DNA from 4 places in the Leptothrix cholodnii SP-6 genome. Region 4 is predicted to be linked to each of the others. Evidence: predicted binding sites of a transcription regulator. Region 4 holds the regulator's gene; each other region holds the start of a gene.
What was found. Region 4 encodes sigma-54, which starts transcription at its own class of promoters, with help from an activator protein. Its sites were predicted from a motif close to TGGCANGNAANCTGCTTT; they were not measured.

Region 1 (7,389 bases), 320 kb from region 4:
AGACGCGCACTTTCTTGCCGTCAGCCAGCAGCTTGATCCCCACACGGTCGGCCTTGCCGGACGCGGGGTTGTAGATCGCCACATTCGATTGATGAATCGGCATGGTCTTGTCGACGATGCCACCGGTCGTGCCCTTGAGCGGGTTCGGACGCACATGCTTCTTGACGACGTTCACGCCATCAACCAGCACATGATCTTCATCCACGCGCACGGCGATCTTGCCGCGCTTACCCTTGTCGCGACCCGTCAACACGATGACTTCGTCGCCTTTGAGAATCTTGTTCATGGCCTGTCCTTTTCGGTCGGCTTAGAGCACTTCCGGCGCCAAAGACACGATCTTCATGAACCGCTCAGTACGCAGTTCGCGGGTGACCGGGCCAAAGATGCGGGTGCCGATGGGCTCGAGCTTGGCATTGAGCAACACTGCCGCATTGCCGTCGAACTTCACGAGCGAGCCGTCCTGACGACGCACGCCCTTGGCGGTACGAACCACAACAGCGTTGTAGACCTCGCCCTTTTTGACGCGACCACGCGGCGCAGCATCCTTGATGCTGACCTTGATCACGTCGCCAATACCGGCATAACGACGCTTGGAACCGCCAAGCACCTTGATGCACATGACGGACTTCGCACCGGTGTTATCCGCGACATCAAGCCGCGATTGCATTTGGATCATGTCTATCCCCAACTTATCCCGCACCCCCAGCAGCACCAGGCTACCGTCGCGGTCAGTCTTGGGCCCGTCGTGAGACCCGAACTTGACGATCAGGTCGCAACTGGGGGCGAAACCGGGCTGCACTGCGCACTGCAAAGTACGCTTACAACCCAGATGAGTCGAAGATTATGGCACGCCACTCGCCGACGTGTCAACGCCTATCCAGGACAAAACTCAAGGCGCCGGCGGGACTCAGTCGTAGACCTCCGCATTCGGATCGGTCGCCTCAAGTTCGTAGCTTGCGGCCAGCATCGCCAGGCGCGCGATCACGCCGTACATGTAGAAGCGGTTGGGCGCACTGGCACCCGGCTTGACACCCGGACGCGCCAGGTGATGACTTTCGGCAAATGCCAGGGGCACGAACTGGGCGCCCGGAGCGTTCAGGTTCTCGTCGATGCCACGGTCGGCATGTACCCGATAGAAACCGCCCACGACATACCGATCCATCATGTAGACGACCGGCTCGGCCACCGCATCGTTCATCCGCTCGTAGGTCGGCACGCCCTCCTGGATGATGACCTCGGTGATCTCCTGGCCATCCTTGACCACGCTCATCTTGTTGCGCGTGCGGCGATTGAGCTCGTCGAGTTCCTTGGCATCGCGCACGGTCATGATGCCCATGCCGTAGGTGCCGTTGTCGGCCTTGACGATCACGAACGGCTTCTCGTTGATGCCGTATTCCTTGTACTTGCGACGGATCTTGCCCAGCAGCGCATCGGCGTTGCTCTTGACGCACTCGATGCCGGCACCCTCGCCAAAGTTCACTTCGCCGCACTGGGTATAGAGCGGATTGATCAGCCACGGATCCATGCCCAGGAGCTTGGCGAACTTCTTCGCCACCTCTTCGTACGACTGGAAATGATGGGTCTTGCGGCGCACCGCCCAGCCGGCGTGCAGGGGCGGCAGCAGGTACTGCTCGTGCAGATCCTCCAGCATCCCGGGAATCCCGGCGGACAGGTCGTTGTTGAGCAGGATCGTGCAGGGATCGAAGCCCTTCAGGCCGAGCCGGCGTGGCGTGCGCTCGAGCGGCTCGAGCACCAGTTCCTCGCCGTCGGGCAGCGTCAGCGTCGTCGGCGTCTCGATGGCCGGATCGAGCGTACCCAGGCGCACGTTCAGGCCCGCTGACGTGAAGATCGCCTTCAGCCGCGCGATGTTCATCAGGTAGAACGTGTTGCGCGTGTGCTTCTCGGGGATCAGCAGCAGGTTCTTGGCTTCCGGACAGATCTTTTCGATCGCGGCCATGGCGGCCTGCACGGCCAGCGGCAGCATCGCGGGGGTCAGGTTGTTCCAGCCCCCCGGGAAAAGATTGGTGTCGACCGGCGCGAGCTTGAAACCGGCGTTGCGGATGTCCACCGACGTGTAGAACGGCGGCGTGTGCTCCATCCACTCGAGGCGGAACCAGCGCTCGATCGCCGGCATCGACTCCAGCATGCGCGCCTCCAGTTCGTTGATCGGGCCGTTCAGAGCGGTGACGAGGTGGGGAACCATGCGAGTGTCCTGCCGGAGGCCTGTGATTGATCGATTCTAGGAAGCTCCACAGGTATGGGCGACGCCGCAAAGCAAAAGGGGCCGCATCAGCGGCCCCTCCGGATCGGACAGCGTCCGCGGGACTACGGATTACTTGTGGTAAGCCGTCTCGCCGTGCGAGCTGATGTCCAGACCTTCGCGCTCTTCTTCTTCGGTCACGCGCAGGCCGATGACCAGGTCGACGATCTTGAAGGCGATCACCGACACCACGGCCGACCAGACCACCGTCAGCATGACGGCCTTGGCCTGGATCCAGACCTGCGACGCGATCGAGTAGGCATCCGGAGCGATCATGCCCACGGTCACCCAGTCGGCGACGGCGCTCGGGCCACCCAAGTTCGGCGAATTGAACACGCCCGTCAGCAGCGCACCCAGGATGCCGCCCACGCCGTGCACGCCGAAGACGTCCAGCGAGTCGTCAGCACCGAGCAGCTTCTTCAGGCCGTTGACACCCCACAGGCAGGCGAAACCAGCCAGGAAGCCGATCATGATGCCGCCCAGGATGCCGACGTTGCCCGCGGCCGGCGTGATCGCCACCAGACCGGCCACCGCACCCGACGCTGCACCCAGCATCGAAGCCTTGCCCTTCATCAGCGCTTCACCCACGCACCAGGCCAGGACAGCGGCAGCCGTCGCGAACAGGGTGTTGATGAAACCGAGCGCGGCGAAACCGTTGGCCTCGAGCGCCGAGCCGGCGTTGAAACCGAACCAGCCCACCCACAGCAGCGAGGCACCGACCATCGTCAGCGTCAGCGAATGCGGGGTGAAGGCTTCCTTGCCGTAGCCCACGCGCTTGCCGATCATGAAGGCGCCCACGATGCCCGCGACGGCCGCGTTGATGTGCACCACCGTGCCGCCGGCGAAGTCGAGCGCGCCCCACTGCCAGAGCAGGCCGGCCTTGCTGGTCATCGCTTCGGCGACATCGGCGCTGGCGTAGGCGTCAGGGCCCATCCAGAACCAGACCATGTGCGCGATCGGCGCATAGCTGAACGTGAACCAGATCACCATGAACATCAGCACGGCCGAGAACTTGATGCGCTCGGCGAAGGCGCCGACGATCAGGCAGCAGGTGATGCCGGCGAAGGTCGCCTGGAAAGCGGCGAACACGATCTCGGGGATGTAGACGCCCTTGCTGAAGGTCGCCGCATTGGCAAAGGTGCCGGCCGCGTTGTCCCAGACCCCGTTCAGGAACAGTCGATCGAAGCCACCGATGAACGCATTGCCTTCGGTGAACGCCAGGCTGTAGCCGTAGACGGCCCAGAGCACGACGATCATCGAGAACGTGACCATCACCTGCATCAGCACCGACAGCATGTTCTTGGCGCGCACCAGGCCGCCGTAGAACAGCGCCAGGCCGGGCACCGTCATCAGGATCACCAGCAGCGTGGAGACCATCATCCAGGCGGTATCGCCCTTGTTCGGCACCGGGGCCGGTGCAGCGACTTCAGCGGCAGACGCCGCATCCGCGGCGGCCTCGACCGCAGCAGAGGCGGCCTCCATCACGGCCGCAGCCGCAACCGGCTCGGACGCAGCCTGAGCAAGGACAGCACCGGTAAAACCCAGCACCGCCAAGCCCAACGCGAGTTTGGCTAGAAATTTCTTCATGTTTGTCTCTGGGTGTGGAGGATCAAAGGGCGTCCTTGCCGGTCTCGCCGGTGCGGATGCGCAGCACCTGCTCGAGCGAGGTGACAAAGATCTTGCCGTCGCCGATCTTGCCGGTGCGAGCCGCACCTTCGATCGCCTCGATCACGCGGTCGACGATAGCGTCGTCCACGGCGGCTTCGATCTTCACCTTGGGCAGAAAGTCGACCACGTACTCGGCACCCCGATACAGCTCGGTGTGACCTTTCTGGCGGCCGAAGCCCTTGACTTCAGTGACGGTGATGCCCTGCACGCCGATGTTGCTGAGCGCTTCGCGCACCTCATCGAGCTTGAAGGGTTTGATGATGGCGGTGACCATTTTCATGGCGGTCTCCGGTTGGTTGAGATCAGATGGGCAGCGTTAGCTGGGTCTAGGACAGCTGCAGGCCTTTGAGCAGCTTCCATGCCAACGGTCACACCTGCTGACATTCCAGCCTCACGCCCCGCATTGGCGCCACGCATGCTCGACAAACAGGCGACACGCACCGCACTGAACGCATTGGCACCAATTCAGTGCAACCCCCAAAAGGGTGTGTCGATCGGCGTGACAAGGTGCGCAGAATCGACCCGGTCGCCACCCGATCCGGCATCCCACCGGCCCCGCTCATGTCGCTTGCCGTCGTCCACAGCCGTGCCCTGATCGGGCTCCAGGCACCCGATGTCACCGTCGAGGTGCATCTCGCCAATGGCCTGCCCAGCTTCACGCTGGTCGGACTGGCCGACACCGAAGTCAAGGAGGCCCGCGAACGGGTTCGCGCCGCGCTGCAGAACAGCGGCCTGGAGTTCCCGCACAACAAGCGCATCACCGTCAACCTGGCGCCGGCCGATCTGCCCAAGGAGGGCGGACGCTTCGACCTGCCGATCGCGATCGGCATCCTCGCCGCCAGCGGGCAGGTCAGCAGCGCCGGCCTCGACGGCCTGGAGTTCGCCGGCGAGCTCTCGCTCGCAGGCGACCTGCGGCCGGTGCGCGGCGCGTTGGCGATGGCCCTGGCGTTGCAGCGCTCGCCGACCGCGCGCTGCCTGGTGCTGCCGCAGTACAGTGCCCGCGAGGCCGCCCGCGTGCAAGGATTGCGGCTGCGTTGCGCCAGCCATCTGCTCGATGTCGTCGCGGCATTGCAGGACGGCGAACTCGCGCAACCCTTGTCCGAACCCAAGCCGTTCGAGACCGGCGCGGCACCGGCACTGCCGGATCTGCGTGACGTCAAAGGCCAGGCCGGCGCCAAGCGGGCGCTGGAGCTGGCCGCGGCCGGATCGCACAGCCTGCTGTTCGTGGGGCCGCCGGGCACCGGCAAGTCGATGCTGGCGCAGCGCCTGGCCGGCCTGCTGCCACCGCTCGACGAGTCCGAGGCACTGGAGTCGGCCGCCATCCTGAGCCTGGCCGGCCAGTTCGACGCCCGCCTCTGGGCCACGCGCGTGATGCGTTCGCCGCATCACACGGCGTCGTCGGTGGCGCTGGTCGGCGGCGGCTCGCCACCGCGGCCGGGCGAGATTTCGCTGGCGCACCACGGCGTGCTGTTCCTCGACGAGCTGCCCGAGTTCCCGCGAACCGCCCTCGAGGCGCTGCGAGAGCCACTCGAAAACGGCCGCATCACGATCTCGCGCGCGGCCCGCCAGGCCGAGTTTCCGGCCCGATGCCAGCTGGTGGCAGCGATGAATCCGTGCGCCTGCGGACAACTCGGCGCCAGCACCCGGGCCTGCCGCTGCTCGCCTGAACAGGTCCGGCGCTACCAGGCCCGGCTGTCGGGGCCGCTGCTCGACCGCATCGACCTGCGTGTCGAGGTGCTGGCGATCCCGCCGCAGGCGCTGTCGGCGATTGCCGATGGCGAACCCAGCGCCGTGATCGCCGAGCGGGTCGCACACGCGCGTGAACGCCAGATGCGGCGCCAGGGCTGCGCCAACAGCGCCTTGCACGCCGCCCAGCTCGACGAGCAGATCCGCGCCCTGCCCGCCGCACGCGAGTTCCTGGATGCCGCAGCGTCGCGCCTCGGCTGGTCGGGCCGCAGCCTGCACCGGGTCTTGCGCGTGGCCCGCACGGCCGCCGACCTGGCAGGCGCCGCCGACGTCCAGGTGGTGCACGTGGCCGAGGCGATCCAGCTGCGGCGCGCCCTGCCCGGCGTCTGAGTCCGGCGGCCACCCGACGCGCGCTGGGGCACACTGCGCTCCCGCGCCAGACCGCCAGACCCACCATGAGTGCACGCCTTTTCGTCGACACGCCCCTGCAGGCCGGGCTCGACCTGTCGCTGCCCGCCGGCGCAGCGCGCCACGTCCAGGTCCTGCGGATGCAGCCCGGCGAAGAACTGATCGTCTTCAACGGTCAGGGCGGCGAGTGGCGGGTGCGCATCGCGCGCATGGGCCGCAGCGAGGTGCAGGTGCTGGTGGAGCAGTTCGTCGACGTCGATCGCGAACTGGCGCTGCACGTCACGCTGGTGGCCGGCATGCCGGCCAACGAACGCTTCGACTGGCTGATCGAAAAGGCCACCGAACTCGGCGCCGCCGAGATCGTGCCGACGATGTGCGAACGCTCGGTCCTGCGCCTGAGCGGCGAGCGGGCGCAGAAGAAACGCGAGCACTGGCAAGGCATTGCCATCTCGGCAGCCCAACAGTGCGGCCGCACCCGCGTGCCCCACATCGCCGCGGTGCGCAGCCTGTCCGAGGAGCGGGCCGGCGAATCCGCCGACACCCCGGTGACCCAGCTGCTGCTGAGCCTGGCCGACGCGCAGCCGCTCGGCCGCCGCCTGGCCGCGCGCGCCGACACCGGTGCGCCGCTGCGGATCTACAGCGGCCCCGAAGGCGGATTCACCGAAGCGGAAGAGCGGCTGCTGCGCCAAGGCGGCGCGCAGCCGACCAGCCTGGGGCCGCGCGTGCTGCGCTCCGAAACCGCACCGCTGGCCGTTCTCAGCCACCTCGCGCTCGACACGACGAAACGCTGAGGTCGACCGGGGATTGACGCCCCCGAACTCCCGCCCTCCGTGAAAACCCGCCCCACCAGCCAGGGGTTTGGGCGGACGAATTGCACACCCTCCGCGCGACCAGCATTCGGTCATGCACAAAACGCATGTAATCGGTTTGTAATCGAACTCGCCGAGCCTCAAACTTGTTCAATGGGCATCCCGAAAGCACTGAGTCGCAGTGTTTCCGAGATGCTTTTTTAACCTCGGAGTCGATTCAATGAACCATCCCGCCATGGCCGGCGTGCACGTGAACGCACCGTCATTCGTCAAGAACGCCAAGCTGATCGCCTGGGTTGCCGAGATCGCCGCGCTCACGCAGCCTGCAGCGATCCACTGGTGCGATGGCAGCCAGGCCGAATATGACCAGCTGTGCCAGCAACTGGTCGCCGCCGGCACCTTCCGCAAGCTCGACGAGGCCAAGCGCCCGAACAGCTACCTCGCCTGGTCGGACCCGAGCGACGTGGCGCGCGTCGAAGACCGCACCTACATCTGCAGCGACCGCAAGGAAGACGCCGGCCCGACCAACAACTGGATGGAACCGGCGCAGATGCGCAG
Region 2 (7,389 bases), 740 kb from region 4:
CGCCGCGGATGCCGCCCAGCGGATTCTTGATCTCGTGCGCCAGGTTGCGGATCAGCTCCTTGGTCACGCGGACCTGGTCGAGCGTGCGGGTCTCGCGATCCTGGCGCGACTGCTGCTCGATCTCGACCAGCTCCAGCAGCACCTGCTCGCCGTGGTCGATCTGCGTGACGATCGCATGCACCGGCAGCGGATCGCCGTTGTTGCCGGGCGCGCGGCGCAGCAGCGCCTCGAGCCGGCCGGTGCTGTATTCGTTGTCGACCACCGCGCGGAAGGTGCTCTGCAGCAGGTGCGACTCGACGAACCAGTCGAACATGCGCGACTTCTGCAGTGCCCGCCGCGGCAGGCCCAGCACGGCCTCGAAGGCGGCGTTGGCGTAGACGCAGCGGCCGTCGGCCTTGAGCACCGCCACCATCGTGGCGAGGTGGTCGAAGGCGTCGTAGGGGTTGCCTCGCAACAGACTCATGGGTTGCCCAGCTTGGTGATTTCACGTTTGATGGCGGCCACGTCGGCTTCCTTTCGGGCGATCGCCGCCTTCAGCTCGGCCAGCCGGTCGGCGCTGCGCGGCTGGCCGCGTTCGTCGAGCGCGCCACCGTCCTTCTGCAGCTGCGCCAGGCGTTCTTCCTCCTTGCGCAGTTCGGCCTCGAGGATGCGCCGTGCGTCGGTGTCGCGCGCGCGCTGCTCGGCCGGATCGACCCGGGTCTCGCCGGCCGGCCGCGACGCGCCGCCGCTGGCCGCCCCGACGCTGGCCGCGGCAGCCGCTTTCGGCGCCTCGGGGCGACGGCTCTGGATCACGGTGACGGGCGCGCCCTCGAGCGTCTTGCAGCCGCGCTCGGCGGCTTCCTTGCTGCTGATCTGGTCGGTGTAGAGATTGCCAGGACAGCGATAGACCATGCGGTCCTGGGCCTGGGCGGCGGCGCCGGCCAGCAGCAGAAGGCCGCTCGCCAGCGCCATCCTGCAGGCGAATGCGGGCCGGAGGGCGGCCGCTGGAGGAGGGAATCGGGACATGGCTTTCAGTATCACCCAAACGTCTCGCCGGGCTGGCGTGTGGCCCCGCAACGAAAAAGACGGCCCGCAGGCCGTCTTTCGCTGGGCGACGGAGGCGGCGTCCTTGCGGTGCCGCCTGCCGATCACAGCGTGTAGTACATGTCGAACTCGATCGGGTGCGTGGTCATGCGCATGCGCGTGACTTCCTGCATCTTCAGCTCGATGTAGGCATCGAGGTACGAGTCGGTGAACACGCCACCCTTGGTCAGGAAGCTGCGGCCCTTGTCCAGATACTCGAGGGCCTGTTCCAGGCTCGAGCACACGGTCGGGATCTTCGCGTCTTCTTCCGGCGGCAGGTGGTACAGGTCCTTCGAGGCGGGCTCGCCCGGATGGATCTTGTTTTCCACGCCGTCCAGACCGGCCATCAGCAGCGCGGCAAAACCCAGGTACGGGTTCATCAGCGGATCCGGGAAACGCGCTTCGACGCGGCGGCCCTTCGGATTGGCGACGTGCGGGATGCGGATCGAGGCCGAGCGGTTCTTGGCCGAGTAGGCCAGCTTCACCGGGGCTTCGAAGCCGGGGACCAGGCGCTTGTAGCTGTTGGTGCCGGGGTTGGTGATGGCGTTGAGCGCACGGGCGTGCTTGATGATGCCGCCGATGTAGTACAGCGCGAAGTCCGACAGGCCGGCGTAGCCGTCACCGGCGAACAGGTTCTTGCCGTCCTTCCAGACCGACTGGTGCACGTGCATGCCGCTGCCGTTGTCACCGACGATCGGCTTGGGCATGAACGTGGCGGTCTTGCCGTAGGCGGCCGCGACGTTGTGGATCACGTACTTCTGCAGCTGGACCCAGTCGGCGCGCTGGATCAGCGTGCTGAACTTGGTGCCCAGTTCCATCTGGCCGGCGGTCGCCACTTCGTGGTGATGCACTTCGACCGGGATGCCCAGCGATTCGAGGATCAGGCACATCTCCGAGCGCATGTCTTGCGACGAGTCGACCGGCGGCACGGGGAAGTAGCCACCCTTGACGGCGGGGCGGAAGCCCTTGTTGCCGTGCTCGTAGTCCTTGCCGGTGTTCCAGGCGGCTTCTTCCGACTCGATCGAGACGAAGCAGCCCGACATGTCGGCGTTCCAGCGCACGCTGTCGAAGACGAAGAACTCGGGTTCCGGGCCGAAGTAGGCGGTGTCGCCCAGGCCGGTGGACTTCATGTAGGCCTCGGCGCGCTTGGCCAGCGAACGCGGATCGCGCTCGTAGGGCTTGCCGTCACCGGGCTCGACCACGTCGCAGGTCAGGATCATCGTCGGCTCTTCGAAGAACGGATCGATGTTGGCCGTGTTCGGGTCGGGCATGAGCTGCATGTCCGAGGCTTCGATGCCCTTCCAGCCGGCGATCGACGAACCGTCGAAGGCGTGACCCGACGTGAACTTGTCTTCATCGAAATGGGAAACAGGCACGGTGACGTGCTGTTCCTTGCCGCGGGTGTCGGTGAAACGGAAGTCGACGAACTTGACTTCGTTTTCCTTCACCATGTTCATCACGTCGGCGACGGTCTTGGCCATCAGGGGGCTCCTAGCGGGATGCGGTAAATGCGTTGAGGGTGTGTATTCGTTCCAGGGCCTGGGCCCAGGAAGCACAACAATTTAGCAGAAATCGTGCCGTCGCCCGAGGGCGGTGCAGGCGGTTCGAGACGCGGGTCCGAACCCGGTTCATGACGCGAAATTGCACAAACATGGTGCGTTTGTTCGCACCATTTTGGATCGTCTTCAGCGCACCATTTCGGGGCCCGTTCGGGCGCCAAAGGCTGTCAGTCCTGCCAGCAAGGCCGCGTAGGCCTCGGCCAGTGCCGTGCCGCGGCCCTTGACGCCCAGTTCGATGTGGCGGCCGTGCACCGGGTGGTCGACGCTGGGCAGGCTGAAGACCTTGATGCCCCCGAAGCGCGCCTCGATGTCGATCATCAGCGGCGTCAGGCTGGCCTCCATCGCACCGTAGACGATCACCGAGCGCTCCTCCTGCACCTGCGCGCCGTGCAGGTGCGCGTAGCGGGTGTCGAGCAGGGCTTCGATCATCGGATGCGCCATGACCGGGAATCCGGGCACGAAATGCACCTCGCCGACCGAGAAGCCGGGGATCTGGTTGTAGGGGTTGGTAATGATTTCGGCTCCCTCGGGGAACACGCCCATGTTGAGGCGGTGCACCGTGTCCGGATGCTCGGGATCGTCGGACCAGCCCTTCTCGATCGCCAGCTTGCGCACGCGCTCCATGATCAGGTCGCGCGCCTGCGGGTGCAGGGCGAGCGGCCGGTCGAGTGCGGCGGCGGCGCACTGGCGGGTGTGGTCGTCGGGCGTGGCGCCGATGCCGCCGCACGAGAACACCGCGTCGCCGCTGGCAAACGCGATGCGCAGCGCGGCGGTGATGCGCGCCGGGTCGTCGCCGAGGTACTGCGCCCAGGCCAGGCTCAGGCCGCGGGCGCCGAGCAGCTCGATCACCTTGCTCAGGTGCTTGTCCTGGCGTTTGCCCGACAGGATCTCGTCGCCGATGATGATGAGTCCGAAGTTCATGCGCGTGTCTTCATGCAGGAGGGAAGGGGAGGTTCGTGTCGAGCCTGGGCGGTGGTGTCGTGGTCACCACGGGCACGGCCGGCGGCACGATCTCGGGCAGGCGGTCGTGCCGCAACCGGGCCAGTGCCGCCAGGCAGTAGTGGGTGAACCAGGCGCAGGCGAAGGCGAACACCAGCGTGTAGAGCCAGACGAAGACCGGCATCAGCAGCGGCATCATCGGCAGCATCATGGCGCCGGTGGCCCACACCAGCGACGGCGCCGCGCCCAGGTAGCCGGTGATCAGGCCGATCGCCAGCAGCGGCCAGCGGTGCTCGCGCATCAGCTGCTGGCGCTCCTCGCGGCTGGCGTGTTCGGCCAGCGCGTCGTAGCTCATGACCTTGAAGCTCAGCCAGCCCCAGATCAGCGGCGGCAGCACCAGCACCAGCGGCGGGATCAGCCAGAACGGGATCGAGATCAGCAGCAGCAGCACCGCGAGCAGCGTGTAGCCGAGCGAGCCGGCCAGCGAGCCCCACCACGAGCCGCCACGGCGGCGCTCCAGATCCGGAAAGCGGCGCCGCGCCACCAGGTCGACGATCACCGAACCCATGAAGGCCGACACCAGCAGCATCGCGCTGATCAGCAGCACCGGCACGCTCAGCGCCACCACCACCAGCGGCCCGATCAGGCTGCGGAAGGCGCCGCCGCTGATCTCGTTGAGCCAACCGGTGACGGGGGCCAGGAGCACGAAACCGTCGATCGCGAGGCGCACGATGTCGACCGCTGCGTCCCAGAAGAAATACGCCAGCCCGAAGGCGGCGCCACCGGCCACCAGCACCGGCAGCAAGGACAGCACGATCAGCCGCGGGTGCAGGCAATAGGCGGCGGCGCGCCAGAAGGCATTGAACACAGAAGCCATGGTCACGAGCATAGCGGCAGTGCCGCGGCATCAGCCCGATGCCGGCCTCAGCGCTCGCCCTTGCGATAGGGCTTCATCAGCGCCTGCGGATAGGCCGCCTTGCGCGCCACCACCACCAGCGCCACGATCGACAGCAGATACGGCAGCATCAGGTAGACCTGATACGGCAGCAGACTCGAAGCCGATTGCTGCAGCCGCAGCTGCAGCGCATCGAACACCGCGAACAGCAGCGCGCCGGCCAGCGCCTTGCCCGGCCGCCACGAGGCAAACACCACCAGCGCCACGCAGACCCAGCCGCGGCCGTTGACCATGTTGAAGAAGAAGGCGTTGAAGGCAGCCAGCGTGAGAAACGAGCCCGCCACGCCCATCAGCGCCGAGCCCGCCACGATCGCCGCGGTGCGCGTGGAGGCCACCGACACACCCTGGCCTTCGGCCGCCTGCGGGTTCTCGCCGACCATGCGCAACATCAGCCCGGCCGGCGTGCGCTGCAGCAGCCAGGCCAGCAGCGGCACCAGCAGCAAGGCCAGCAGCGTGAGCGGCGTCTGGCTGGCGAGCACCGGGATGCCGATGCCGCTCATCTCGGCAAACGGCGTGATGGTGGGCGGCGTGCTGACCTTGGGGAAACCGACCCGGTAGCCGTAGTAGCTCAGCGCCGTCGCCAGCATCGTGATGCCGAGCCCCGAGACATGTTGCGACAGCGCCAGTCCCACCGTCAGCCCCGCGTGCAGCAGGCCGAAGGCCGCGCCGGTGAGTGCCGCCACGCCGACACCGGCCCACAGGCCCATCCCCGAATAGACCGCCAGCCAGCCGCTGAACGCGCCCGCGACCATGATGCCCTCGATGCCCAGGTTCAGCACCCCGGCGCGCTCGCACAGCAGCACGCCGAGCGTGCCCAGGATCAGCGGCGTGGCGATGCGCAGCACCGCGCTCCAGAACGACCACTGGCTGAAGATGTCGATGAACTCGCTCATGTCGAGGTGCCCGTGCGCAGCCGCGGTTGCAGACGATATTGCGTCAGCAGCGTGGCCACCAGCACGGCGATCAGCGAGGTCGCCACGATCACGTCGGCGATGTAGGTCGGCACGCCGACCGCGCGGCTCATGCTGTCGGCGCCGACCAGCACGCCGGCGACGAACACGCTCGCCGCCAGCACGCCCAGCGGATGCAGTCCGGCCAGCATCGCGATGACGATGCCGGTGTAGCCAAAGCCGGGCGACATGTCGAGCGTGACGTAACCGGCGCGGCCCGCCACCTCGATCGCACCGGCTAGCCCGGCCAATGCGCCCGACAGCAGCGCCACCAGCACCGCGGTGCGCAGCGCCGGCACGCCGGCAAACGCCGCGGCGCGGGCGTTGGCGCCGGTGGCGCGGATGTCGAAACCCAGCACCGAGTGTTTGAAGATCAGCCACAGCGCACCGGCCAGGCCGGTCGCCATGAACAGGCCGCTGTGCAGGCGTGTGCCCTCGATCGGCCGCGCCAGTTCCAGCTCGGCGGGCAGCGCCACGCTCTGCGGCCAGCCGAGCGCGCTCGGGTCCTTCATCGGCCCGTCGAGCAGCGCCGACACCGCCAGCAGCACGATGAAGTTCATCAGCAGCGTGGTGACGACTTCATCGACGCCCAGCCGCACCTTCAGCAGCACGGGCCCCAGCAGCAGCGCCGCACCGGCCAGCGCCGCGGCGATCAGCATCGACACGAAGACCAGCCAGCTCGACGACCACCAGCCGCTCTCGCCGAACAGGCTGCCCACCGCTACCGCCGCCAGCGCGCCGCCGTAGAGCTGCCCCTCGGCGCCGATGTTGAACAGCCGCGCCTTGAACGCCACCGTGGCAGCCAGCCCGGTCAGGATCAGCGGCACGGCGCGCGTCAGCGTTTCGCTCCACGCGAACACCGAGCCGAAGCCGCCCGCGAACATCGCTGCAAACGTGCGCCCGACCGGCGCGCCGGCCCACAGCACCAGCAGCGCGCTGATCGCCAGCGTGAACAGCACGGCGCCCACCGGCGCCAGCAGCATTGCCGCGGCGGAAGCCTGGCTGCGTCTTTCGAGTCTCATGTCTGGATCCTCATGCCGCGACCGCCGGTGCGCCGTGGCCGTGCCCGACGTTGACCCCTGCCATCGCCAGGCCCAGCGTCTCGCGGGTCCACTGTTCGCCGGGCAAGGCGGCGGTGAGCTGGCCGGCGTGCATCACCGCCACACGGTCGCCGAGTGCCAGCACCTCGTCGAGATCGTCCGAGATCACCAGCACCGCCGCGCCCGCATCGCGTGCGGCGATCAGCTGCTGCTGCACGTAGGCGACCGCGCCCACGTCCAGCCCCCAGGTCGGCTGATGCGCGACGATCAGCCGCGCCGGCCGGCCGTCGGGCGCCCGCAGCGCCCGGCCGAGGATGAGCTTCTGCATGTTGCCGCCCGACAGCGCCCGGGCCGGCGATTGCGGCCCCGCGCCACGCACGTCGAAATCGTCGAGGATGCTTTGCGCATGCGCCTTGGCCGCCGCACGCCGCACCCAGCGCAGCCCCAGCAGCCGGCGCGAAAACGCCCCGCTGCGCAGCCGTTCGCTGACCGCGTTCTCCCACACCGGCAGGTCGCCGACCACGCCCACCGCGTGGCGGTCTTCGGGGATGCGCGCCAGCCCTTGTTCGACCAGCACGGCCGGGTTGCGCGACAGGTCGGCATCCAGAAACCGCACGCTGCCGGCGCTCGCCGCACGCATGCCGCTCAACACCTCGGCCAGCGCCACCTGGCCATTGCCCGACACACCGGCGATGGCGACGATCTCGCCGCTGCACAACTCCAGCGAGACGTGATCGAGCCGATCCCGCCCGCCGGCCGCGGTGCAGACGCGGTCGAGCGCACACAGCGCCTCGCCCACCTGCTGCGCCGGCCGGCGCGCCGGCAGCTCGATCGCATGGCCGACCATCCACAGCGCCAGCCGCGCCTGCGTCACCTCGCCGGCC
Region 3 (7,389 bases), 1.6 Mb from region 4:
TTGTTGTAGTTCTTGGTGATCTGGTAGCCCGCCGTGGTGTGCGGGATCAGCGGCGGCTGCTGCACGAAATCGCGGTCGGCCGGGCCGTGGTCACGCTCCTGGCGCGCACCCTCGGGCGGGTTGTCCTGGTTGAGCGGCGTGCCGCCGCGCAGGCCCTGCAGCTTGACGGGGGCCGATGCGGGCGCGTCGGCTGCGCTGGCCAGGTCGGCACCCATCCACACCAGTCCGGCGGCCAGAACGAGCTTGGCCAGTTGTCGCGCCATTTGTGGCATCACGGTGTTCATCAGTCTCTCCGGGTATCTCGTCGGTGGGTGAAGGTAAAGACATCGGGGCCGCAGACATCGATGCAGCGGCCACAGTTGGTACAGGCCGGGTCGGCGATCACCGGGAGTGCGCCGCCCTTGCCCTTGAGGGCGATCGGGATCACCTGCGGCTCGGGGCAGACCGCATAGCAGTCGGCGCAGTCGTTGCACCGGCTGCTGTGGCGCGCGCTCACGCGCACCACGCTCTTGTGGCCGATCAGCGCGTAGGCGGCGCCGACCGGGCAGAGGCTGCCGCACCAGCCGCGCGGCGCCACCAGCAGGTCGAACAGGAACACCGCCGCGGTGATGCCCCAGGCCACGCTGCCGCCGAAGATCAGCGCGCGCTGCGTCATCGAGACCGGGTTGACCGTCTCCCACACCGCCATGCCGCTCGCCGCGCTGGCCAGCAGCACGGCGCCCAGCAGCCAGTGGCGCAGGTTGTTGCGCGGCGCGCGGCCGCTGCCGATGTTCAGGCGCCGGCGCAGCCACGCGGCGCTGTCGGTGACGATGTTGACCGGGCAGACCCACGAGCAGAACACCCGCCCGCCGACCAGCGCATAGAACGCGATCACGATCGCCGCGCCGATCAGCGCGCTGAGCTCGGGCAGGTGGCGCGTAGCCAGCACCTGCGCCAGCACGAAGGGGTCGGTGAGCGGCAGCACGTCGAGCGTCAGGCTCGACGCCAGGTTGCCCTTGACGATCCACACGCCCGCCATCGGACCGAGCAGGAACAGCGTGAAGATGCCCAGCTGGCTGGCGCGGCGCAGCAGGAGGAAACGGTGCGCCAGCCACCAGCCCTTCATGCGCACGGCTTCGCCGGCGCTCATCGCCGCACCTCGGGCGTGTTGAAGTGCGGCACGTCGGTCTGGTTCTGCGACTCCCAGCCCTTGCGGTAGTGGTGGCCGAGTTCACCGCGCGCGATCGCCACCGGCAGCACCTTGATCGCGGCCTGTTCGAGCACGCAGCTCTTCTCGCACTTGCCGCAGCCGGTGCAGGCCTCGGCGTGCACGGTGGGCAGCAGCATCGCGTGGCGGTCGCTGCGCGGGTTGTGGATGTTCTCGAGCGTGATCGCCTGGTCGATCACCGGGCAGACGCGGTAGCAGACGTCGCAGCGCAGGCCCAGGAAGTTCAGGCAGTTCTCCTGGTCGATCAGCACCGCCACGCCCATCTTCGCCTTCGTGATCTCGGTCAGCGCGGGGTCGAGCGCGCCGGTCGGGCAGGCCTTGACGCACGGGATGTCCTCGCACATCTCGCAGGGGATCTCGCGCGCCACGAAGTAGGGCGTGCCGATCGCCACGTCGCGCGCCAGGCCGTCGCCCCAGGCGCTGAGCTTGAGGTTGGCCGGCGGGCAGTCGCGCACGCACAGGCCGCAGCGGATGCAGGCGCCCAGGAACTGCGGCTCGTCGATCGCGCCGGGCGGGCGCAGCGCCTGCGCCGGGCGCGCCAGCGCAGGCCGTCCGGCCAGCGCCGCACCGCCCGCGATCAAGGCGGCGGTGGTGGCACTGGCGGCGCCTTGCAGCACCTCGCGACGGCTCAGTTTCACGATCGGTCTTTCAGCGGGTTCAGGCGCGCACGACCTTCACGGCGCATTTCTTGAAGTCGGTCTCTTTCGAGATCGGGCAGGTGGCGTCGAGCGTGAGCTTGTTGATCAGCTTGCCTTCGTCGAAGAAGGGCACGAACACCAGCCCGCGCGGCACCTTGTTGCGGCCCTTGGTCTCGACCGCCAGCAAGATCTCGCCGCGGCGCGATGCGATCTTGACCTTCATGCCGCGCTGCAGGCCCCGTGCCTTGGCGTCGTCGGGGTGCATGAACAGCTGCGCTTCGGGCACGGCGCGGTGCAGTTCGGGCACGCGCCGCGTCATCGTGCCGGTGTGCCAGTGCTCGAGCACGCGGCCGGTGCACAGCCAGAGGTCGTATTCCTTGTCCGGCGACTCGGCCGCCGGCTGGTAGGGCAGGGCGAAGATGTTCGCGCGGCCGTCCTTGTGGCCGTAGAACTTGACGCCCTCGCCCTTCTTCACGTACGGGTCGTAGCCCTCGCGGAAGCGCCACAGCGTCTCCTTGCCGTCCACCACCGGCCAGCGCAGGCCGCGCACCTCGTGATAGACGTCGAACGGTGCCAGGTCATGACCGTGGCCGCGGCCGAACTCGGCGTACTCCTCGAACAGGCCCTTCTGCACGTAGAAGCCGTAGGCCTTGGACTCGTCGTTGGTGTAGTCCTTGATGTACTTGGCGTTGACCTTGGTCAGGTCGGCCAGCGGGTACTTGTCGACCTTGCCGTTCCTGAACAGCACGTCGAACAGCGTCTTGCCCTTGACCGCGGGCTTCTTGGCGATCAGCTCGGCCGTCCAGACGTCCTCGATCTTGAAGCGCTTGCTGAACTCCATCATCTGCCACAGGTCGGAGCGGGCCTCGCCCGGCGCGCTGACCTGCTGGCGCCACACCTGGGTGCGGCGCTCGGCGTTGCCGAAGGCGCCTTCCTTCTCGACCCACATCGCTGCCGGCAGCACCAGGTCGGCGGCCATCGCGGAGGCGGTCGGGTAGGGGTCGCTGACGACGATGAAGGTCTTCGGGTTGCGCCAGCCCGGCAGGATCTCGCCGTTGATGTTCGGCCCGGCCTGCATGTTGTTGTTGGTCGTGACCCAGTAGCACTTGAGCTTGCCGTCCTTCAGCGCGCGGCTCTGTGCCACCGCGTGCAGGCCGATCTTGTCGGGGATCGTGCCCTCGGGCAGGCCCCAGATCTCCTCGGCGTGATGGCGGTGCTCGGGGTTGGTCACCACCATGTCGGCCGGCAGGCGGTGCGCGAAGGTGCCGACCTCGCGTGCGGTGCCGCAGGCGCTGGGCTGGCCGGTCAGCGAGAACGGGCCGTTGCCCGGCTGGCTGATCTTGCCGGTCAGCAGGTGGATGTTGTAGACCATGTTGTTGGCCCAGGTGCCACGCGTGTGCTGGTTGAAGCCCATCGTCCAGTACGACACCACCTTGACCTTCGGGTCGGCGTACAGCTCGGCCAGCGCCTTGAGCTGCTCGACCGTCACGCCGGAGATCTCGCTGACCTTCTCGGCGGTGTATTCGGAGACGAACTTGGCGTACTCGTCGAACGAGATCGGCGTGCTGTCGTTCGGGTTGCCCTTGGGCTTGCCGTCGGCGCCGGGGTAGCCGTTGGAGGTGGCGTCCTTCTCGAGCGCGTGCCCGGGGCGCAGGCCGTAGCCGATATCGGTGGCGCCCTTCTTGAAGTTGATGTTCTTCTTGACGAACTCGGTGTTGACCTTCTTGTTCGTGATGATGTAGTTGGCGATGTAGTTCAGGATCGCCAGGTCGGTCTGCGGCTTGAAGATCATGGCCTGGTCGGCCAGGTCGAAGCTGCGGTGTTCATAGGTCGACAGCACCGCCACCTTGACGTGCGGGTTGCTCAGGCGCCGGTCGGTGATGCGGCTCCACAGGATCGGGTGCATCTCGGCCATGTTGCTGCCCCACAGCACGAAGGCGTCGGACTGCTCGATGTCGTCGTAGCAGCCCATCGGCTCGTCGATGCCGAAGGTGCGCATGAAGCCGGTCACCGCGCTGGCCATGCAGTGGCGCGCGTTCGGGTCGAGGTTGTTGGAGCGGAAGCCCGCCTTCCACAGCTTGGCGGCGGCGTAGCCTTCCCAGACCGTCCACTGGCCCGAGCCGAACATGCCGATGCCGGTCGGGCCGTCGGTCTTGAGCGTCTCTTTCCACTTGGCTGCCATGATGTCGAAGGCCTCGTCCCAGCTCACCGGCACGAAGTCGCCTTCCTTGTCGTAGACGCCGTTCTTCTTGCGCAGCAGCGGGGTCTGCAGGCGGTCGCGGCCGTACATGATCTTGGACAGGAAGTAGCCCTTGATGCAGTTGAGGCCGCGGTTGACCGGCGCCTCGGGGTCGCCCTGCGTCGCCACGACCTTGCCTTCCTGCACGCCCACCATCACCGCGCAGCCGGTGCCGCAGAAGCGGCACGGCGCCTTGTCCCAGCGCACGGCCACGTCGGCGGCGGTCTTGGGCGCGGCGGTGCCGTTGGCGGCTTCGACCACGATCGGGATGCCTGCGGCAGCAGCGCTCGCGGCCAGGGCCTGGGCCTTCAGAAAGTCACGGCGATTCGATTGCATGATGGCGTCTCCGCCGCGTGGCACATGCGCACGCGGGCTGGGTGGGTGTGAGTCTGGGATCGGGTTCAGACGGTCAGCACGCATGCTGACCCACAGCGTCATTGCTGTCCTTGAACCAGTTCAAGTCGGCGCGCGGACCTGCGCGCCATCGGTTCGGATCGGATCAGGTCGGGCCGGCCGGCTGGCCGGCGATCTCGGCCAGGCTGCGACGCCAGGCCTTGAAGTCGACGCCTTCTGCCCCTGCGGGCGCGGGCGAATCGGGGCCGGAGTATTCGTAGACCAGCGATGTGTTGAGCACGTCGGGCCACAACGCGATCGCCGCCAGCTGTTCGGCAGCGGTCTTGACGAGGCCGTCGACTTCGCAGTCTTCGAGCACGATCACGAGCCGGCCATCGCCGGGGTTCAGCGCCAGATCGACACCCGCGCAGCCTTGCAACTGCTGCGCGACATCGGCGACGTTGCCGATGCGGGTGCGGATGATGGCGCCAAGGATGCTCATGTTCGTGATTTCGGTCAAGTTCGACAGGTTCGACTGTGTCAGCTGATCGCCCGGGTCGATTTGACGGGGATCAACAAACCACCGGTGCAGGTTATTCCCATCCGCCGTGGCATGCCATCCGGGTTGACGTCGGTGGGGTTGTTCGCGCCGGCCGCGCATTTGTCGCAAAGCCGCCAAATGCCTCGGCGGTGCGGTTGCCGTGCAAGGTGCGATCGCCTCTTGTCGAGGCAAGTGCTTGATGTGGCGGGGCTTTCCGGCCTGGCATCGAAGCTGCAACAGCTCGCTCGAACCGCCGGTTCGACCCGTTGCCCAGCCAGGAAACCCGCATGTCCGCATCCCTCAAAGCCAAGATCGCCGAAGTGTTCGACGAGCCCGGTTGCGACAAGAACCAGGCCAAGAGCGAGAAGGAACGCAAGAAGGGCTGCACCAAGCAGCTCACGCCCGGCGCCGCGGCGGGCGGCTGCGCCTTCGACGGCGCCAAGATCGCGCTGCAGCCGATCGTCGACGTGGCGCACCTGGTGCACGGCCCGATCGCCTGCGAGGGCAACAGCTGGGACAACCGCCACAGCGCGTCGTCGGGTGCGACCACCTACCGCACCGGCTTCACCACCGACATCAACGAACTCGACGTCATCTACGGCGCCGAGAAGCGCCTGTTCAAGGCCATCCGCGAGATCATCGAGAAGGTGAATCCGCCGGCGATCTTCGTCTACCAGACGTGTGTGACCGGCCTGATCGGCGACGACATCGAGGCGGTCTGCAAGCGCGCCACCGAGAAGTTCGGCAAGCCGGTGATCCCCGTCAACGCACCCGGTTTCGCCGGCCCGAAGAACCTGGGCAACAAGCTCGGCGCCGAGGCGCTGCTCGACCACGTGGTCGGCACCATCGAGCCCGAAGTCACCACGCCGTACGACATCAACATCATCGGCGAGTACAACCTGAGCGGCGAACTCTGGCAGGTCAAGCCGCTGCTCGACGCCTTGGGCGTGCGCATCCTCAGCTGCATCTCGGGCGATGGCCGCTACGCCGAGGTGGCCTCCGCGCACCGTGCCCGCGCCAACATGATGGTGTGCTCCAAGTCGATGATCAACATCGCCACCAAGATGGCGCAGCGCTGGGGCATCCCGTATTTCGAAGGCTCGTTCTACGGCATCAGCGACATGAGCACCACGCTGCGCGAGATCGCCCGGCTGCTGGTTCAGACCGGCGCACCGAGTGATCTGAAGGACCGCACCGAGGCGCTGATCGCGGTCGAGGAAGCGCGTGCCTTCGAGCGCATCCGCGCCTACAAGCAGCGGCTCGCGGGCAAGAAGGTGCTGCTGATCACCGGCGGCGTCAAGAGCTGGAGCGTGGTCTCGGCGCTGCAGGAAGCCGGCCTCGAAGTGGTCGGCACCAGCGTCAAGAAATCGACCCAGGAAGACAAGCGCAAGCTCAAGGACATCATGGGCGACGATGCCGACGCCCACATGATCGACGACATGACGCCGCGCCAGATGTACGCGATGCTGCGCGACGCGAAGGCCGACATCATGTTGAGCGGCGGCCGCAGCCAGTTCGTCGCGCTGAAGGCGCGCATGCCCTGGATGGACATCAACCAGGAACGCCACCACGCCTTTGCCGGCTACGAAGGCATGGTGACGATGATCGCGGAGATCGACAAGGCGCTCTTCAACCCGATGTGGGCGCAGGTGCGCACACCCGCGCCGTGGGAGGCGGTCGACCCGCTGCTGGTCGAGCAGGACGCCGCGCAGCTGGCGGCCGAGGCGGCACCGGCCTGAGCGTCACCGCAGGGGCTGCGGGCGGGCACACAGCGCGGCGAACACCGGCGCGTCGAGCGGCCTGGCGTAGCGGAAGCCTTGCACCAGGTCGCAGTGCTGCGCGACGAGGGCGCTTTCCTGGGCCGCGCTCTCGACGCCTTCGGCCACGACGGTGAGCCCGAGGCCATGGCCCAGGCCGATGATGGCGCGCGTCACGGCTGCGGCGGCCGCATCGTGCTCGATGTCGGCCATGAAGGATCGGTCGATCTTCAGCTTGCTGACCGGCAGGCGCCGCAGGTGGCCGAGCGAGGTCTGGCCGGTGCCGAAGTCGTCGATCGCCATCGAGACGCCGAGCGCGCGCAGCTGCCCGAGCCGCTGCAGATCCGACTCGGCATGGCGCGTGATGTAGGACTCGCTGATCTCGAGCTCCAGGTGGCACGCCGGCAGGCCGGTGCGCGCCAGCACCGAGCTCACCGTGTCGACCAGGTCGTTGCGCTGGATCTGCATGCCCGACAGGTTGACGGCGATCACGCCCGGATCCAGCCCGGCGTCGAGCCACTGGCGCGCCTGGCGACAGGCCTGTTCGAGCACCCAGGCGCCGATGGGCACGATCAGACCGCTGTCCTCGGCGATGGGGATGAAGGTGGCGGGCGAGACCGAGCCCAGCGCCGGATGCGTCCAGCGCAGCAGCGCCTCGGCGCCTGCGAGCCGTC
Region 4 (7,389 bases):
CTACTACACCTCGCCGGCGCTGGCCGGTGGCGACAACACGCCCGAGCTCGAAGGCGGCCTGCGCGCGCTGGCCCTGACCGATCAGCTGGTGGCACGGGTGCGCAAGGGCGCCTGATGTCGCTCGCCCCGGGCCATGTCCCGGGGCTGATCGGGCGCCAGACCGGCCTGGACAGGTTCCGGGCCGTTGTCACTGCGGGCCCGGGCACTAGGCTCTGGCTGCAGGATGCAGGTAGAATTCCTGCAATATCCATGCCGCCATGAACACACAGTTTTCAGTCCTGTCCCCTGCCGCGTCTGATGCGTCGTGCGTCGCCGCGCGAGAGCCGGGCGTCGATCGGGCTGGCCGGCGCGGTGCGGCAGGCTGGGCGGTCGCCCTGCTGTTGTCGGCGCTGGCCGTGACGGCCCAGGCCGAACGGGCCGACCGGGATCTGCCGCTGGAGTTCAATGCCGGCCAGCTCAAGATCGACGGCAAGCGCAAGCTGCAGCTGCTGACCGGCGGCGTCGAGATCACCCGCGGCACGCTGATCCTGAAGGCCGACCAGATCGAGTTGCGCGAGACGCCCGCCGGCCAGCTGGCGGTGGCATCGGGCAGCGAGGCGCAGCCCGCCACGTTCAGGCAGAAGCGCGACGGCCTCGATGAAGTCATCGAGGGCCAGGCCCGGCGCATCGAATACGACACCGTCAGCCAGACCGTGCGATTCAGCCAGCAGGCGCAGGTGCGTCTGCTGCGCGCCGGCGTGCTGGCCGACCAGATCAGCGGCCAGACCATCGTCTACGACCACGGCCGCGACGCGATCGAGATCCAGGGTGGTGCGGCCGACGGCAGCAGCGGCGGGCGGGTGCGCGGCATCGTCACGCCGCGCCCGGCCGACGCGGCGGGAGTCAAGCGTTGAACTCGCCCGGCCCGGCGAACGAGAAGCTGGCGCAGCCGGCCCGGGCGGGCCGCAACGGCGCGTCGAGCCGGCTCGAAGCCGACGGCCTCGAAAAGAGCTACGGCGCGCGCAAGGTGGTCAAGGACATCCACCTGGCCGTCAACAGCGGCGAGGTGGTCGGCCTGCTGGGCCCCAACGGCGCGGGCAAGACCACCAGCTTCTACATGCTGGTCGGCCTGGTGCGCGCCGATGCCGGACAGATCCGCATCGACGGCGCGCCGGTGCAGCGCCTGCCGATCCACCAGCGCGCCCGCATGGGGCTGTCGTACCTGCCGCAGGAGGCGTCGATCTTCCGGCGCCTGACGGTCGAGGAGAACATCCGCGCCGTGCTCGAACTGCAGCAGGACGCCGAAGGCCGCCGCTACAGCGCGCAGCGCATCGAGCAGATGCTCGACGGCCTGCTGGCCGACCTGTCGATCGAGAAGCTGCGCGAATCGCCCGCGCCGGCGCTGTCGGGCGGTGAGCGCCGACGCGTCGAGATCGCCCGTGCGCTGGCCACGCAGCCGCGCTTCATCCTGCTCGACGAGCCGTTTGCCGGCGTCGACCCGATCGCGGTGCTCGAGATCCAGCGCATCATCGGTTTCCTCAAGGCGCGTGGCATCGGCGTGCTGATCACCGACCACAACGTGCGCGAGACGCTGGGCATCTGCGACCGCGCCTACATCATCAGCGAAGGCCGGGTGCTGGCCGAAGGCACGCCCGCGGCGATCGTCGAGAACCCGGACGTCCGCAAGGTCTACCTCGGCGAACATTTCCGCATGTAATCAAGAAGGCCGGCAACCCGTGAAACCATCCCTGCAGGTCCGTCTTTCGCAGCATCTGGCGCTGACGCCCCAGTTGCAGCAGTCGATCCGGTTGCTGCAACTGTCGACCCTCGAGCTGCATCAGGAAGTCGAGCAGATGCTCGAACAGAACCCCTTCCTCGAGGCCGAAGAAGACAGCCCCACGCCCGAGAGCCAGGTCATCCAGGAGCGCAGCGCCCCGACCCAGGAAGAGTCCCGCTACGACGCCGACACCGGTGCCGCCGATGCGGCCCACGAAGCCGGCGTCGGCGACCCCGAGCCGGTGAGCGTCGAGCAGCTCGACTTCGGTGCCGGCGAGTCGCGCGAAGACTGGGACAGCGGCCACGACCGCGAGGACTTCAACAGCCTGTCGGACACCCCCGCGGCGCGCAACGGCGCCAACGAGGACGACGACAGCGACTGGAGCGAGCGCTCCACCTTCACGCCCAGCCTGCCCGATCACCTGCGCGGCCAGCTGCTGGGCATGCGCCTGGCCGGCGAGGACATGCTGCTGGTCGAGTCGCTGATCGACTCGCTCAACGAGGACGGCTACCTGGCCGACACGCTCGAGGAGATCGCCGAACGGCTGGCCTTCGGCATCGAGGCCGGTGCGGTCGTGACCGGCGACGCGATCGACCCGGTCGAGGCCGCGACGATGCGCGAGGAGCTGATCGACCGCCTGCGCTGTGCGCTCGGCTGGCTGCAGAGCCTGGAGCCGACCGGCGTCGGCGCGCGCGACCTGCCCGAGTGCCTGGTGCTGCAGCTGCGCGAGCTCGACCCGAGCCCGGCGCAGGCCGCCGCCATCCGCATCTGCCAGCACCACCTCGACCTGCTGGCGCGGCGCGACATCAAGAAGCTCGTCACCGCCGTGGCCGCCGACGAGGCGCTGATCCGCGAGGCGCAGACGCTGATCGTCGCGCTCGAGCCCAAGCCGGGGCGGCGCTTTGCCCGCGCCGAGGCCAACATCGTCGTGCCCGACGTGATCGTGCAGAAGGCCGGGCGTGGCTGGCGGGTGGTGCTCAACCCCGACGTCATGCCCAAGCTGCGCATCAACGACATGTACGCCCAGGTGCTGCGCCAGCACCGCAGCCAGCGCGGCGGTGCCACGAATGGCGGCGGTGACGGTGGCGCGATGCTGTCGTCGCGGCTGCAGGAGGCGCGCTGGTTCGTCAAGAACATCCTGCAGCGCTTCGACACCATCCAGCGTGTCTCGCAGGCCATCGTCGAGCGCCAGAAGGGCTTCTTCACGCACGGCGAGATCGCCATGAAGCCGCTGGTGCTGCGCGAGATCGCCGACGAGCTGGGGCTGCACGAGTCGACCATCTCGCGCGTGACGACGGCCAAGTACATGAACACGCCGTTCGGCACCTTCGAGCTCAAGTACTTCTTCGGCAGCTCGCTCAACACCGATGCCGGCGGCAACGCGTCGAGCACCGCGGTGCGGGCGCTGATCAAGCAGTTCGTGGCGGCCGAGGACCCCAAGAAACCGCTGTCGGACAGCCAGCTGAGCACCATGCTCGAAGAGCAGGGCATCCAGGTGGCGCGCCGCACGGTGGCCAAGTACCGCGAGGCGCTCAAGATCGCACCGGCGAACCTGCGCAAGGACATCTGAGCCGACGATCACTGCACCTGCGCGGTGCAGTCGGTGTGCCGCCCTGAGCCATCCTGTCACGTCGCGGTGCGCGTCGGCGATGTCCGCGCGCGGTACCGTCGGAGACCATCTGCCGGCTCGAGCGTGCCGCGGTTCGTGCAGTGGCCAGGCCGCTCCGGACATACCCTCGGATTCGATCCCGAACCCCCAAAACGGACACGTTTGGGTTCAATTTTGCGTGTTTTCACGGATCGGGCGGCACGTCATCTGCATGGACCATGGCATGGGAGCAAACATGGCCATGAACGACACAACCCGACTGCGGATCGCGATCCGCATCCACGATCTCGTGCTGCACGAACTCGGCGAAGACGTCGACATCGCGCTGATGCTGGGCCCGGCCGAATACGCCCGCGCGGTGCTGAGCCTGTGCCGCTCCTGCGGCAGCGACGAACTGGCCCGGCTGGGCGAGCAGTTCCGGCGTGCCAGCGACGAGGACACGCAGCGCCAGCGCAGCCAGCAGATCACCCGTTACACCGACGCCGGCGACCGCGCCGCGTTCGCGCAGCCGCGCCCCTGAGCGCGATTGCGGGCCGGCCGTTCAGCGGTCGCCGCTCAGCCAGCGGTCGATCTGCGACTTGCGGTCGTTGCCCCAGAAGGGTTCGCCGTCGACGATGAAGAACGGCGCGCCGAACACCCCCGCGGCGATCGCCGCATCGTTTTCACGCCGCAGCTTGTCCTTCCAGATCGGGTCGGCGCACACCTGCGCGGCCTGTTCGGCCGGGATGCCGAACTCGGCCGCCAGGCCGGTCAGCGCGCTCATGTTGCTCAGATCGACGCCGCGGGTGAAAAACGCCCGCAGACCGGCACGGGCCCAGTCGGTGGCGCGCGCCGGATCGGTGGCGTCGAGCCACCAGAACAGCCGAGCCGCGTTCTGGGTCGGGATCGGGAAGGGCGAAGGCATCACGTACGGCACCCCTTCCATCCGCGCCGATCGGGCGAAGTCTCGCAGTGAGTACTCACGCTTGAGTGGATAGGACACGGGGCTGCGCAGCTCGGCGGCCTGGAACGTCACCCCCAGCAGGATGGCGTGCCAGCGCACCGGGCGGCCGTGGCGTGCGGCCAGGGCGTTGATCCACTCGGAGGCGATGTAGGAGTAGGGCGACGAAAAGTCGAAATAGAAGTCGATGGCGGCGGGGCGGTTCATCCTGTCACCTTAAGTGCGCGCTCGCCTCGCGTCCATCCGGCACAGCCCCGGTTTCGGCGGCTGCGCCACAGCGGGTGGTGGCCACGCGCGCAGTCGCCCGGCCAGCTTGACCGCGATCATGCTGGACGGCGGGCCTGCGCCTAGCATGTGCGGCATGCTCGATCTGTCGATAGCCCTTGCCTGCCTGATCCCGGCGCTGGCCATGCGTCCGTGGCGCGGATTCGGTCCGTCCGGCCCGCCCGGGGCCTGGCTGACCTGGTGGATGCTGATGCCGCTGTTCTGGGGGGCCGACCGGCTTGCCGACAGCGCCGTGCTGCAGCCGCTGTCGGGTGCGCCGCTGCTGGTGCTGATGGCGGGCTGGCCGCTGGCGGTGCTGGCGCTGGTGCCGACCGCGCTGCTGACCGGCTGGCTGGGCCAGCTCGACGCCTGGGAGACCCTGCACCGGCTGGTCTGGCTGGGCCTGGTGCCGGCCACGCTGGTGCTCGGGCTGGGTGCGGCGGTGCGGCGCCTGCTGCCGCACCACCTGTTCGTCTACATCTTTGCCCGCGGTTTCTTCGCCACCCAGCTGGCCTGCACGCTCGCCGGTGCGCTGGCGCTGTGGCTGGGCGGCGTGCCCGCGCACCTCGACGGCGCCGAGCTGATGGTCGGCCGCTGGCTGTCGGCCTGGGGCGATGCCGTGCTGACCGGCATGCTGGTGGCCATCTTCGTGGCCTTCAGGCCCGAGTGGCTGGCCACCTACTCGGACCGGCTCTACTTGCCGCGTCGTTGACGGCCCGCTCGGCGCCCGCTCAGCGCCCGTACACCACCTGCGGCAGCCACAGGCCGATGGCCGGGAACTGGTACAGCAGGAACAGCGCGAAGACCTGGATCCCCATGAACGGCAGCATGCCGGCGAAGATCTGGTTCAGCGTCACGTGCGGCGGGCTGACGCCCTTCAGGTAGAACGCCGCCATCGCCACCGGCGGGCTCAGGAAGGCGGTCTGCAGGTTCAGCGCCACCAGCAGCCCGAAGAACAGCGGATCGACACCGAACTTGGGCAGCAGCGGGATGAAGATGGGCATGAAGATCACGATGATCTCGGTCCATTCCAGCGGCCAGCCCAGGATGAAGATGATGAACTGCGACAGCAGCATGAACTGCAGCGTCGTCAGACCCAGCGACAGCACCCATTGCTCGATCAGCTCCTGCCCGCCCAGCAGCGCGAACGCGGCCGAGAAGATCGACGAGCCGACGAACAGCCAGCACACCATCGCGCTGGTCTTGGCGGTCAGGAACGACGACTCCTTGATGATGCCGCCCAGGTCGCGGATCGTCTGCCCCATCGCCGACGGTGCCCTGGCCTGTCGCGCCGCGACATAGCGGTAGGCGCCGGCCAGCAGCAGGCCGCCGAGCGCGCCGACCGCGGCCGCCTCGGTCGGCGTGGCCAGGCCGAAGACGATCGAGCCCAGCACCGCGACGATCATCACCGCCAGCGGGAAGAACGACTGCAGCAGCATCTTGAAGATCTCGAGCCGCTGCCAGCTCATCAGCACGTTGGTCAGCAACAGGGCGGCCATGCCGACACCGAAGACGATCCAGTACCAGGTGCCCGCCGGCACACGCTCGGGCGCCGGCGGCGCTTCGGCTGCGGCAGCGACGGGTGCCGTGGCCGGGGCTGCGCCGGCCGGTTCCTTCAGGTCGTCGCTCGGCGGCTCCTGCAGGCCGGTTGATTCGCTGGGCGGTTCCTGCAAGCCGCCGGATTCGGCGGGCGGCTCCTGGAGTCCGCCGAGCTCGGTGGGCGTGTCGCCGGCCGAGTCGAACGAGCTGCCCGCCTGCACCAGGCCGGTGGTGTCGACGCTGGCCACCGGGGCCGTGGCGCTGCCGTACATGAAGGCCAGCAGGACGACGATCGAGATCGCCGGCAGCAGGGCGACGAACAGCTGCCCGGCCACCGCGCCCTTGGGCAGCGCGGCGCCCTTGAGCGCGCCGAACAGGCCGCTGATGGCGTTGCTTCCACGCGAGGAAAGCGTCTGCGAGATCGGCGGCAGGGCGACTTCGCGTTCGCTCATCGACAGCGGCGGCGCCAGGTGCGGCTTCAGCTTGGCGATCACGACCACGTAGATGACATACAGGCCCGCCAGCATGAGGCCGGGAAAAAACGCCCCGGCGTACAGCTTGACCACCGACACGCCGGCGGTGGCGCCGTAGACGATCAGCAGCACCGACGGCGGGATCAGGATGCCCAGGCAGCCGCCGGCCGTGATGGCACCCGCGGCGAGCTGCACGCCGTAGCCCGCGCGCAGCATCGCCGGCAGCGCCAGCAGGCCCATCAGCGTGACCACCGCGCCGACGATGCCGGTGGCGGTGGCGAAGATCGCGCAGGTCACGATGGTGGCCACCGCCAGCGCACCGGGCAGGCGCGCCAGCGCCAGGTGCAGGCTCTTGAAGAGCTTCTCGATCAGGTTGGCGCGTTCGACCAGATAGCCCATGAACACGAACAGCGGGATCGCGATCAGCACGTCGTTGGACATCACCGAGTAGGCGCGCTGCACCATCAGGTCGAGGATCTGCTGGCCGGCCAGATCGGGGTTGACGCTGCGGTAGGCGAGCCAGCCGAAGAACACGCCCATGCCCATCAGCGTGAACGCGGTCGGGAAGCCCAGCATGATGGCCACCACGATCAGCCCCAGCATCAGCAGGCCCAGCGCACCCAAGTCCTCGCGGCTCAGGTGGCCGTCGAAGAAGCCTGCCCAGGGGGTGAAGATGGCGACCGTGATCAGGATGATCGCCATCAGCGAGAAGCCGAACCAGAGTTCCTTGCGTATCTTCATTTCGTGCTCCCCTGCTGCACGACGTACTGGTCGAGGCGGGCGATGTCTTCATCCTTCACGTGCACCA

Region 1: LCHO_RS19630 (P-II family nitrogen regulator) is a predicted target of sigma-54. The motif match lies at 4,275-4,292, and genes of this name have one in related genera.
Region 2: glnA (type I glutamate--ammonia ligase) is a predicted target of sigma-54. The motif match lies at 2,625-2,642, and genes of this name have one in related genera.
Region 3: nifE (nitrogenase iron-molybdenum cofactor biosynthesis protein NifE) is a predicted target of sigma-54. The motif match lies at 5,179-5,196, and genes of this name have one in related genera.

The regions. Positions count from the first base shown of each region.
Region 1 is NC_010524.1:4,416,070-4,423,458, forward strand. Features, by position in the region: gene rplX (50S ribosomal protein L24) at 1-286, opposite strand, end outside; gene rplN (50S ribosomal protein L14) at 308-676, opposite strand; gene gshA (glutamate--cysteine ligase) at 908-2,203, opposite strand; gene LCHO_RS19625 (ammonium transporter) at 2,333-3,847, opposite strand; gene LCHO_RS19630 (P-II family nitrogen regulator) at 3,870-4,208, opposite strand; gene LCHO_RS19635 (YifB family Mg chelatase-like AAA ATPase) at 4,490-6,004, shown strand; gene LCHO_RS19640 (16S rRNA (uracil(1498)-N(3))-methyltransferase) at 6,070-6,813, shown strand; gene LCHO_RS19645 (phosphoenolpyruvate carboxykinase (GTP)) at 7,052-7,389, shown strand, end outside.
Region 2 is NC_010524.1:3,993,277-4,000,665, reverse strand. Features, by position in the region: gene glnL (nitrogen regulation protein NR(II)) at 1-463, opposite strand, end outside; gene LCHO_RS17830 (hypothetical protein) at 460-951, opposite strand; gene glnA (type I glutamate--ammonia ligase) at 1,128-2,543, opposite strand; gene LCHO_RS17820 (competence/damage-inducible protein A) at 2,748-3,542, opposite strand; gene LCHO_RS17815 (EI24 domain-containing protein) at 3,553-4,437, opposite strand; gene LCHO_RS17810 (ABC transporter permease) at 4,485-5,408, opposite strand; gene LCHO_RS17805 (ABC transporter permease) at 5,405-6,487, opposite strand; gene LCHO_RS17800 (ABC transporter ATP-binding protein) at 6,498-7,389, opposite strand, start outside.
Region 3 is NC_010524.1:1,424,588-1,431,976, forward strand. Features, by position in the region: gene LCHO_RS06695 (nitrate reductase cytochrome c-type subunit) at 1-284, opposite strand, end outside; gene napH (quinol dehydrogenase ferredoxin subunit NapH) at 284-1,129, opposite strand; gene napG (ferredoxin-type protein NapG) at 1,126-1,845, opposite strand; gene napA (nitrate reductase catalytic subunit NapA) at 1,865-4,420, opposite strand; gene LCHO_RS23645 (chaperone NapD) at 4,584-4,919, opposite strand; gene nifE (nitrogenase iron-molybdenum cofactor biosynthesis protein NifE) at 5,246-6,697, shown strand; gene LCHO_RS24180 (sensor domain-containing protein) at 6,701-7,389, opposite strand, start outside.
Region 4 is NC_010524.1:4,731,733-4,739,121, reverse strand. Features, by position in the region: gene LCHO_RS21055 (thiol:disulfide interchange protein DsbA/DsbL) at 1-115, shown strand, start outside; gene lptA (lipopolysaccharide transport periplasmic protein LptA) at 258-893, shown strand; gene lptB (LPS export ABC transporter ATP-binding protein) at 920-1,696, shown strand; gene LCHO_RS21040 (RNA polymerase factor sigma-54) at 1,716-3,326, shown strand; gene LCHO_RS21035 (hypothetical protein) at 3,607-3,885, shown strand; gene LCHO_RS21030 (2-hydroxychromene-2-carboxylate isomerase) at 3,907-4,512, opposite strand; gene LCHO_RS21025 (membrane protein) at 4,658-5,281, shown strand; gene LCHO_RS21020 (TRAP transporter large permease) at 5,301-7,322, opposite strand; gene LCHO_RS21015 (TRAP transporter small permease subunit) at 7,319-7,389, opposite strand, start outside.